Regions from separate parts of the Streptomyces sp. NPDC046215 genome, predicted to be linked through region 1. Evidence: riboswitches for the same ligand, from Rfam matches in the RefSeq annotation. Region 1 holds a riboswitch; the other holds the start of a gene.

Region 1 (5,108 bases):
GACCCTGCGCGGCATGGCGGCGATCCGCGCGTCCCTGCGAACGCCCACCGGACCGTGCCCGTCCGGCTGATCGGCGGGGCGGATCGCCGTCGGGCCGCCAACTGGGCAGCGCTTACCGGCCAGATGACATTGCCATACCGATATGCGGACAGGGGGTGACTCCCAGCGGGAGCTCGCCTAGATTTCCTGCGCATCACGCAGTGATCACCAAGGGGGGAGTCACCACCATGACAGAACCACCAGGAGGCGACCGCAGAGCGGTTGTCACCGTGCCGCTGATCCTGGCCGGGATATGCCTGGCCGTACCCTTCGTCGCCATGCTGTGGGTGGACTCCTACGCCCGGCTGACGCCCGAGTTCATCGGTATCCCGTTCTTCTACTGGTACCAGATGCTGTGGGTCCTGCTGTCGACCGGCCTCACCGTCGTCGCCTATCTGATCGTCCGGCGGCACGAGCGGACCCGCAAGGCGGGTGAGCGGCGATGAAGGACGGCGTGAACGGCGTGGCACTCGCCGTCTTCATTTTCTTCTTCCTGGTCGTCACGGTGATGGGCTTCGTCGCTTCCAAGTGGCGGCGCGCGGAGAACGCGGACAGCCTCGACGAGTGGGGGCTCGGCGGCCGCTCGTTCGGCACCTGGGTCACCTGGTTCCTGCTCGGCGGCGACCTCTATACGGCTTACACCTTCGTGGCCGTCCCGGCGGCGATCTACGCGGGCGGTGCGGCGGGCTTCTTCGCGGTGCCGTACACGATCCTGTGCTACCCGCTGGTCTTCACCTTCCTCCCCCGGCTGTGGTCGGTCTCGCACAAGCACGGCTACGTGACGTCGTCGGACTTCGTCCGCGGGCGCTTCGGGTCCAAGGGGCTGTCGCTGGCGCTGGCGCTGACCGGCATCCTCGCGACGATGCCGTACATCGCGCTCCAGCTCGTCGGCATCCAGGCCGTGCTGGACGTCCTCGGGGTCGGCGGTGGCTCGAACTGGTTCATGAAGGACCTGCCGCTGCTCATCGCCTTCGGCGTGCTGGCGGCCTACACCTATTCGTCGGGGCTGCGGGCGCCCGCGCTGATCGCCTTCGTCAAGGACGCGCTGATCTACATCGTGATCATCGTGGCGATCATCTACATCCCGATCAAGCTGGGCGGCTTCGACAACATCTTCGCCAGCGCGAACGACGCGTTCTCGGTGAAGAACCCCGAGACGGGCAAGCCGCGCGGCTCGCTGGTGAGCGGTCCGGACGCGCAGTGGGCGTACGCGACGCTCGCCCTCGGCTCGGCGATGGCGCTCTTCCTCTACCCCCACTCGGTGACGGCGGTGCTCTCCAGCCGGAGCCGGAACGTCATCCGCCGCAACACCACGATTCTGCCCCTGTACTCGCTGATGCTGGGTCTGCTGGCGATGCTCGGCTTCATGGCGCTCGCCGCGGGGGTCAAGGTCAAGAACGGGCAGCTGGCCATCCCGCAGCTGTTCGAGGACATGTTCCCGGACTGGTTCACGGGCGTGGCCTTCGCGGCGATCGGGATCGGCGCGCTGGTGCCGGCGGCGATCATGTCGATCGCGGCCGCGAACCTCTTCACGCGGAACATCTACAAGGACTTCCTCAAGCCCGACGCCTCCCCCGCGCACGAGGCCAAGGTCTCCAAGCTGGCCTCGCTGCTGGTAAAGGTGGGCGCGCTGGTCTTCGTCCTCACCATGGACAAGACGGTGGCGATCAATTTCCAGCTGCTGGGCGGGATCTGGATCCTGCAGACCGTCCCGGCGCTGGTGGGCGGGCTCTTCACCCGCTGGTTCCACCGGTGGGCGCTGCTGGGCGGCTGGGCGGCCGGAATGGCCTACGGCACCTGGCGGGCCTATGACACGCCGAGCGCCACTCAGGACCATTTCGGTAATACCAACCTGATTCCGCTTATTGGGGAGAAGGGGTATATCGGGCTGACCGCGTTCGCGCTCAATGTGATCGTCGTCATCGCGGCGACCTTCGTCCTGAAGGCCCTCAAGGCGCCCGACGGCGTGGACCAGACCAAGGCCGCGGACTACACCGCGGACATCGGCGATCCGGGTGTGGCGCAGGAGCTGCCCCCGGCGACGGCCGGCGCGCCGGGCGGTCATTAGACCGCCGTCAGGCAAGCCCCCGAACCGACCCCGGCGGGCCCTGGAAGAGCCCTGGACGGGCTCCGGAGGGCGCGCCGACCCCGCCGGTCACCCAGGGCCGCCGCACCCCCTCGAAGGGGGCGCGGCGGCCCTCTGCCATGCCCCCGATCCGCGCGCTCTGTTAGCACATTCCACCCCACACCCTTACCGTGCGACACAAGATGTGGTGGTGCGTGCGACGGTCAGCACTAGATGTATGCTCGTCCTCGCTGTCGTCGCAGGGGAATCCGGTGGAAATCCGGAACTGTCCCGCAACGGTGTATGTATGCCGTTATTTCGCATGCAGGAGTCCGAGTACCTGCCGGCAGCACGCCCACCGCCGAATCCCCTTTTCGGCACCGGGCGTTTTGTATTCGTCCGGGCCCCGCGGGTTGGGCCGATGGACGCTGCGAGCATGCCCTGATGCACGAGGCTGCCCGTACGCGCCCGTCGCGCGCCTCCCGCCCGGCCCCTTGCCGAGCGAGGGAGAGCCTCAGTGACCATCGCGCCCGCCGATCCGGTCTCAGCGTCCGTGGAAGCGACCGGCGGCCCCGGGACCGCGCTGCTGCGCACCCTGACCGACCTCACCGCCGATCTGCCCGCCACCGACCCGGGCAAGGTCGCCGCCGCCGCGCTGCGGGGCCGCCACCCGGGCTCGGACGAGGCCGAGTTGCGGTCCCTGGCCACCGAGGCCGCCGCCGGCCTGATCTCGGAGGAGCCCCAGTACTCCCGGCTCGCCGCGCGACTGCTCACCCGCGCCATCGCCGACGAGGCCGCCGGACAGGGCGCGACGTCCTTCTCCGCCTCCGTCGCGGTCGGCCACGCCGAGGGCCTGATCGCCGACGAGACGGCCGCGTTCGTCGCGACCCACGCCGCGCGCCTGGACTCCCTCGTCGAGAAGGCCCTGGCCGACGGCGCCGACGACCGCTTCGGCTACTTCGGCCTGCGCACGCTGCACAGCCGCTACCTGCTGCGCCACCCCATCACCCGCCAGGTCGTCGAGACCCCGCAGCACTTCCTGCTGCGCGTGGCCTGCGGCCTCGCCGAGGACCACTCGACTCGGGCCCTGGACGACGTGGCCGAGCTCTACCGGCTCACCAGCACGCTCTCCTACCTGCCGTCCTCCCCCACGCTCTTCAACTCCGGCACCCGCCACCCGCAGATGTCGTCCTGCTACCTGCTGGACTCGCCGCTGGACGAGCTGGACTCGATCTACGACCGCTACCACCAGGTGGCGCGCCTGTCGAAGCACGCCGGCGGCATCGGCCTCTCCTACAGCCGCATCCGCTCGCGCGGCTCGCTGATCCGCGGCACCAACGGCCACTCCAACGGCATCGTGCCGTTCCTGCGCACGCTGGACGCCTCCGTCGCCGCCGTCAACCAGGGCGGCCGGCGCAAGGGCGCGGCCTGTGTCTACCTGGAGACCTGGCACGCGGACATCGAGGAGTTCCTGGAGCTCCGCGACAACACCGGTGAGGAGGCCCGCCGCACGCACAACCTCAACACCGCGCACTGGATCCCGGACGAGTTCATGCGCCGCGTCGAGGCCGACGCCGACTGGTCGCTGTTCTCCCCGGCCGACACGCCCGAGCTGGTCGACCTGTGGGGCGACGAGTTCGACGCCGCGTACCGCAAGGCCGAGGCCGACGGCAAGGCGATCAAGACGATCCCCGCGCGTGTGCTGTACTCCCGGATGATGCGCACCCTCGCGCAGACCGGCAACGGCTGGATGACGTTCAAGGACGCCTCCAACCGCACCGCGAACCAGACCGCCGAGCCCGGCAAGGTCGTCCACTCCTCGAACCTCTGCACGGAGATCCTTGAGGTCACCGACGACGGCGAGACGGCCGTCTGCAACCTCGGTTCGGTGAACCTGGCGCAGCACCTCGGCTCCGACGGCGAGATGGACTGGGAGAAGCTGGACCGCACGGTCCGCACTGCCGTGACCTTCCTCGACCGCGTCGTGGACATCAACTTCTACCCGACCGAGCAGGCCGGGAACTCCAACAGCCGCTGGCGCCCGGTGGGCCTGGGCCTCATGGGTCTCCAGGACGTCTTCTTCCGGCTGCGCCTGCCCTTCGACTCGGCCGAGGCGAAGGAGCTGTCCACCCGGATCTCCGAGCGCATCATGCTCGCGGCGTACGAGGCGTCCGCCGATCTGGCCGAGCGGCACGGCCCGCACCCGGCGTGGTCCGCGACCCGCACCGCGCGCGGCGTGCTGCACCCGGACCACTACCCGAACGCCGAGCAGCGCTGGGCCGACCGCTGGGACGCGCTGCGCGCCCGCATCGCGAAGACGGGCATGCGCAACTCGCTGCTGCTCGCCATCGCGCCGACGGCCACCATCGCCTCCATCGCGGGTGTGTACGAATGCATCGAGCCGCAGGTCTCCAACCTCTTCAAGCGCGAGACGCTCTCCGGTGAGTTCCTCCAGGTCAACACCTACCTGGTGGAGGACCTGAAGAAGCTCGGCGTGTGGGACCGCACCACGCGGGACGCCATGACGGACGCCAACGGCTCGATCCAGGACATGAACTGGATCCCCAAGGAGGTGCGCGACCTCTACCGCACCGCCTGGGAGATCCCGCAGCGCGCCCTGATCGACATGGCCGCGGCCCGTACGCCGTACCTGGACCAGAGCCAGTCGCTGAACCTCTTCATGGCCTCGCCCACCATCGGCAAGCTCAGCTCGATGTACGCGTACGCCTGGAAGCAGGGCATCAAGACGACGTACTACCTGCGCTCGCGCCCGGCCACCCGGATCGCCCGCTCGGCCGGCGCCGCCGCCACCATCCCCGTGCAGCAGGCCCCCGTCCCCGACGCGGACGCCGTCGCCTGCTCCCTTGAGAACCCCGAGTCCTGCGAGGCATGCCAGTAATGTCGTCCGAACAGAAGAACCTGCTCGACCCCGGGTTCGAGCTGACGCTGCGCCCGATGCGGTACCCGGACTTCTACGACCGCTACCGCGACGCGATCAAGAACA
Region 2 (5,108 bases), on a different contig from region 1:
GCCGGGGGTAGCCGAGGACGAACGCCGAGGCCGGGCCGCCGGGCGGCGCCGCGTCCATGAGCCCGGGCCGCAGGCCCACCGCCGCCTCCACCATCGCCTCGTACACGTTGACGCCCAGCGCCCGGCACATGCCCTCGCCGACGAGCGCGCCCCCGATCCGCGGATTGATCTCCACCACTTCCGGGCCGGACGTGGTCAGGGCGAACTCCACGTGGGCGAACCGGTCGGTGTAGCCGATGGCGGCGAGCACACCGTCGAGCCACCGCTCCAGAGCGGCCCTGCGCTGCTCGGGGAAGGCGACGGGGAACGCGGTGACTTCCTCCCGGAAGTGCGGCTCGGGTGACATCAGGCGGCTGGAGACGCCCAGCAGGCGTGTCCTTCCCGCCCAGGTGAGGGTCTCCGCGCTGTAGACGGGGCCGGAGAAGTACGGCTCGGCGAACAGCCGGCCCTTCAGCTGCCGCCCGGCGGCCTCGGCCAGGGCCGCGTCCAGCTCCCGCTCGTCGCGGACCAGCCAGACGTTCTGGCTGCCCGTGCCCGCGCTGTCCTTGAGGATCGCCGGCAGGCCCACCCCCTTGACCAGCAGGGCAGCCGTCTCGGCGCCGCCGGGGTCCGCCTCGGCCGCGCGGGCCCGTGTCAGCCCGGCCTCGAACAGCCGGTCCCGGACAGCGGCCTTGTCCCTCGTCAGCCGCAGCACCGCCGGGTCGAGGCCGGGCAGGCCGAAGCGGGCGGCCAGTTCCGCGCCCACCAGCATCCACGTGTCGGTGGAGCTGATCAGACCCCGCAGGTCCGGGGTCCGGCCGAGCAGCTCCGCCACCCCGTCCGTGTCGAAGGTGTCGGTCTCCACCACGTCGACGGCGCCGGCGGGAAGGCGCTCCAACTCGTAGGCGTAGAAGGAGGGGTCACTGGTGAGCAGGCGCAGGCGTTCGCCCAGCCGGTCGGCGGCGCGCGCCAGGTGTCCGAGTCCGAAGGTGAGGGATTCCAGGCAGACCACGCTCATGCGGCCGGCTCCTTCCGGTGCGACGGCCAGGGGCTTCGGTTCCACTCCATCGTGGACCAGGGCATGGACATCTCCCCGGGGCTGCCGACTTCGGCCGGTTTGAGCGCGGTGAGGTCCGCGGCCTCCCTGTGCCGGGCGTACACGCGCTCCACGTAGCGGTGGCCGGTGTCGGCGCCGATCACCAGATGGAGCCGGTCGGGCCGGCGGCCGGCTTCGTACGTGGCGGTGAGGTAGGCGGCGCCGGTGGACAGCCCGGCGAAGACGGCGTGCTCGCGCAGCAGGGCGACCGTGCCGGACATGGCGTGGGTGAAGTCCATCCAGTGGACGGCGTCGTAGAGGTGGTGGCGGACGTTGTCGAAGACGATCGAGGACCCGATGCCGGCGATGATCGCCTCCGGGTCGTCGTGGTCCTGGCTGCCGAAGGTGACGCTGCCGAACGGCTGCACCCCGACCAGCCGGACGGAGGGGTCGCGGCGGCGCAGGTGTTCCGCGAGCCCGCCGGTGGAGGCCCCGGACCCGACGCCGCCGACGACGGTCAGCGAGCGGCCCGGCAGCGCCGCGGCCACCGCGTCCGCGACCTCCTGGTAGCCCAGGTAGTGGATGTCGTCGTGGTACTGGCGCATCCAGTGGAAGGCGGGCTGCTCGGCGAGGGTTTCCCGCACCCGGCGCACCCGTAACTCCTGGTCGAGTTTGAGGTTCCGCGACGGTCTGACCTGCTCGACCGTCGCGCCGAGGATCTCCAGTTGCGCGAGTGTCGTGGCGTCGACCGTGGTCGAGGCCACGATGTGGCACCGCAGGCCGTAGCGGTGGCAGGCGAGCGCCAGAGCGTAGGCGTAGATGCCGCTGGAGCTGTCGATCAGGGTCTGTCCGGGGCGGACGGTGCCGCGGTCGAGCAGCCGCCGGACGGCCGCGAGCGCCGAGTAGATCTTCATCGACTCGAACCTCAACAGGACCATGCCGTCCGCCAGCCGGACGAGATCGGGGACCTTGAGGGCATCGGCTATGTGGGGGTGGATCACGCGTAGCCTCCCTGGGCGAAGGAGCACTGGTGGCCGAGTGAGTGGAAGAAGGCGGACAGTTCGCCCTTCACGGCGGGGCCGGGGCGACGGGCGAACAGGTAGCCGATGAGGGAGCCGGTATGGGCGACGAAGAGGCCGTCCGCCGTGAACTCCTCGCGGTGGGCCAGTACGGCTTCGAAGGTGCGCTTGGGCAGCACCGCCTGGGACAGGACGGCACTGAAGGTCGCCGCCCGGGCCACGGCTGCCGGATCGCCGGAGGCGAAGCCCTTGAGGAGGTCCGTCAGGCACCGCTCGTACTCCGCCCCGTACCGCCGGTAGTGCCGCAGGAGCAGCGGGGTCACGGCGGCGGTGTCCACCGTGCCCGGCTCCGTCACGAAGGCGGTGTAAAAGCCGATGCCGGTGCCCAGGCGCCGTACGACACGGTGCCGGCCGCTCAGATGGAGCGCGAACTCGTCGAGGAAGACGCTGTCGGCCCGCTCGATCGCCGACAGGACGCGGAGGACGATGCCGGCGTCGTACGGCAGGGAGAAGAGGTGGAACAGGCAGCGCAGCGTCGCCACGATGTCGGCCGTGGAACTGGCCATCCCCACGCCGACGCTCAGGTCCGAGTGGGTGCTCCAGTGACCGGGCGGCAGCGTCAGCCCCAGGTGCCCCAGGAAGAGGCGGGCGGCCGTCGCCGCCTTCTCGCCGAGCGGTGGCGCGCCCGCCGTGCCGGCCCCTTGCGTGTAGTACACCCACGAGTGGCGGTCCACGGGGAACGACACCAGAGCGATGTCCGGATCGGCGCCCGGGCGCAGCGGGCCCTGGTAGAGCTCGCCCAGTGTGCCGTGGCAGACGCCCGAGGCGACCCGGGCCGGGCTGCCGGGGCGTGCCGCCGGCGTCGGACACGGCGGGGCGGCGGGATCCGGACCGGCCACCGGGCCGTGCGAGCGGTGCCTCTCGGTCACGGACATGCCTCCCTCGTCGCCCCCGGCCCGAGGAAGGACCGGTGAGCGAGAGGGCGGCCGCGCCTGGCACTCGCGCCGCTCCGCCTGCACCGCCGACCCAGCCCTCGAGGTCACCCGTGAACACCGCGTGCGGTCGCACGCGCGCAGTGGCAGGTCTTCGGACTCGCGGGCGCGTCGGCCGGTCCCTTCCGGCAACACCTACTGGCCGTCGCTTCCCGGACACCCCTGGACGGGGCCCAGTGCCGTTGACGGCGTTCGTTCCCACTCACCGCTGCGGGACAGCTCCGGATTCCCACCGGATTCCCTCTTGCGACGCGCCACAGGCCGTGGCGCGAACCGACTGCGCTCATCAGCGTAGAGGCGCTCACGTCGCCGCAACAGAGTGGCCTCGATCGTTGTCTTGTTGTCGCTGGTAAAGGGGCGACAGTGCCTCGAAGTGATGAATCTCGAGGAGAACGCGGGGCCGGTCCCCGGCGATCCTGCCGCCCGAAAGCCCGGAATGGCCGGGTTCGCCGGTGGACGTGACGGCACATCGGTGCGTACCCTTCGGGTCCGGTCCGCCGCTGTTTCCGCAAGCCCGGCGTGTGTTGCTCCCCCGGGCCGGTGACCGGCGCCCGTGCAGCCGGCCCCGGCGGCTGCCGCCTATGACATCCTCAGTGACGTGACGAGCGAACCTGTCGAGGACGAGGAGTCCGGCGTCGCACCCGACGTCGTCGCGCTGGCCAAGGTCGTGGCCGCGTTGCGCGCCGAGAACGAGCGCCTGCACCGCCAGACGTCCACCGCGGCCGTGCTGGAGCGTGCCAAGGGCATCCTGATGGCACAGTCGGGGTGCTCGGCCGCGGAAGCGCACGCGGAGCTGACGCGGCGGGCGCGAGCCGACGGCCGCACGCTGACCGAGGAGTGCTGGCTCGCGCTCGGTGGCATCCCGCAGGCGGCGCACCCGCCCTTCGTGCCCGCCCAGGGCGTCTTGGACCTTCCCGCCGTTCCGGAGAAGGGTTCCCCGGCGCCGCACCGACCCGCACGCCACGGCCCGGCCCCCTCCACCGGCCGAGCCGGGCAGGTGCGGGAATCCGGCACGGAGCCGTGCGCGCCCTCGCGCACCGCACTCCTCGGCGACCTCGGCAGGGCCCTCACCGGCGCCACCTGCCCGCAGGACGTCGCGGAACGGCTGCTGGAGCACCTGGCCGGGCCCCCGGTCCGGGCCGACGCCGTCCTCCTCTTCTCCCGCACCGCGCACGACGCCCTGGAGCTCGCCGGGCACGCCGGCACCGGGGCCGCGGTCGCGGCGCAGTGGCGGTCCGTGCCCCCCATCGGCGGCATCGCCGCCCTGGACGCCGTCCGCCGCGGCGAAGCCGTGTGGCTGGAGGACCCGGCGCAGGACGCGCGGCGCTACCACCTGATCGGGCAGCCGCCGCAGAGGTGGCGCACCCGCGCCTGGCTCCCGGTCACCACCGGCGACAGGGTCACCGCGGCCCTCGGCGTCCTGCGCACGGTGGACGCCCCCTTCGGCGAGGACGTGCGCGAGCTGCTGCGGTCTGTCGCCCGGCTGTGCGCCGGGAGCCTCCGCGCGGGGGGCGTGCGCCCGGGGCCGCGCCTGCTGAACGGACGACCCGGCCCGTCCAGGTGGTCAGAGAGATCCGGGGCCCCGGAGGCGTCCGGATGGTGCGCGCCGGGCGGGCCCGAAGCGGGCACGGTCGCACTCGTCCAGGCGGTCTTCGACGTCCTTCCGGGCCCCGCCGTCCTCCTCACCCCCGTGCGGTCACCGGCGGGTGACGTCGAGGACTTCCGCATCGACGCCGCCGCGCCGCAGTCCGTCGACGTCGCCGGCCGGCGCGGCCGCACACTGGTCGGGCTGCGGATCCTGGAGTGCTACCCCACCGTGGCCGGCGCCGACGTCTGGCAGGGCTACCTGCGGACGCTCACCACGGGGACGCCGTACGAGGGCGAGCCCTTCGCCTACGAGGAGGTCGTCGCCGGCCTGCGGCAGCGCTCCGTCTACTCCGTCCGTGCGGTGAAACTCGGTGACGCCCTCGTGGTCACCTGGGTGGCCCACGACGACGCCGCCCGGCAGCAGGCCCTCCTGGCCGACCTCCAGCGGCTCGGCAACCTCGGGTGGACGGACTGGAACCTCGTCACGGGCGCCAT

Evidence for each region. A riboswitch is a leader RNA that binds a small molecule or an ion and turns the genes downstream of it on or off. The one in region 1 is predicted to bind cobalamin.
Region 2: linked by a shared signal. The riboswitch ahead of ABZ951_RS03110 (hypothetical protein) and the one ahead of ABZ951_RS25930 (ribonucleoside-diphosphate reductase subunit alpha) in region 1 are both predicted to bind cobalamin.

The regions. Positions count from the first base shown of each region.
Region 1 is NZ_JBEYZW010000074.1:1,084-6,191, reverse strand. Features, by position in the region: gene ABZ951_RS25945 (hypothetical protein) at 1-70, shown strand, start outside; gene ABZ951_RS25940 (DUF3311 domain-containing protein) at 228-485, shown strand; gene mctP (monocarboxylate uptake permease MctP) at 482-2,107, shown strand; cobalamin riboswitch at 2,309-2,467, shown strand; gene ABZ951_RS25930 (ribonucleoside-diphosphate reductase subunit alpha) at 2,622-5,003, shown strand; gene ABZ951_RS25925 (ribonucleotide-diphosphate reductase subunit beta) at 5,003-5,108, shown strand, end outside.
Region 2 is NZ_JBEYZW010000004.1:129,600-134,707, forward strand. Features, by position in the region: gene ABZ951_RS03100 (ATP-grasp domain-containing protein) at 1-997, opposite strand, end outside; gene ABZ951_RS03105 (cysteine synthase family protein) at 994-2,016, opposite strand; gene ABZ951_RS03110 (hypothetical protein) at 2,013-2,963, opposite strand; cobalamin riboswitch at 3,094-3,319, opposite strand; gene ABZ951_RS03115 (SpoIIE family protein phosphatase) at 3,625-5,108, shown strand, end outside.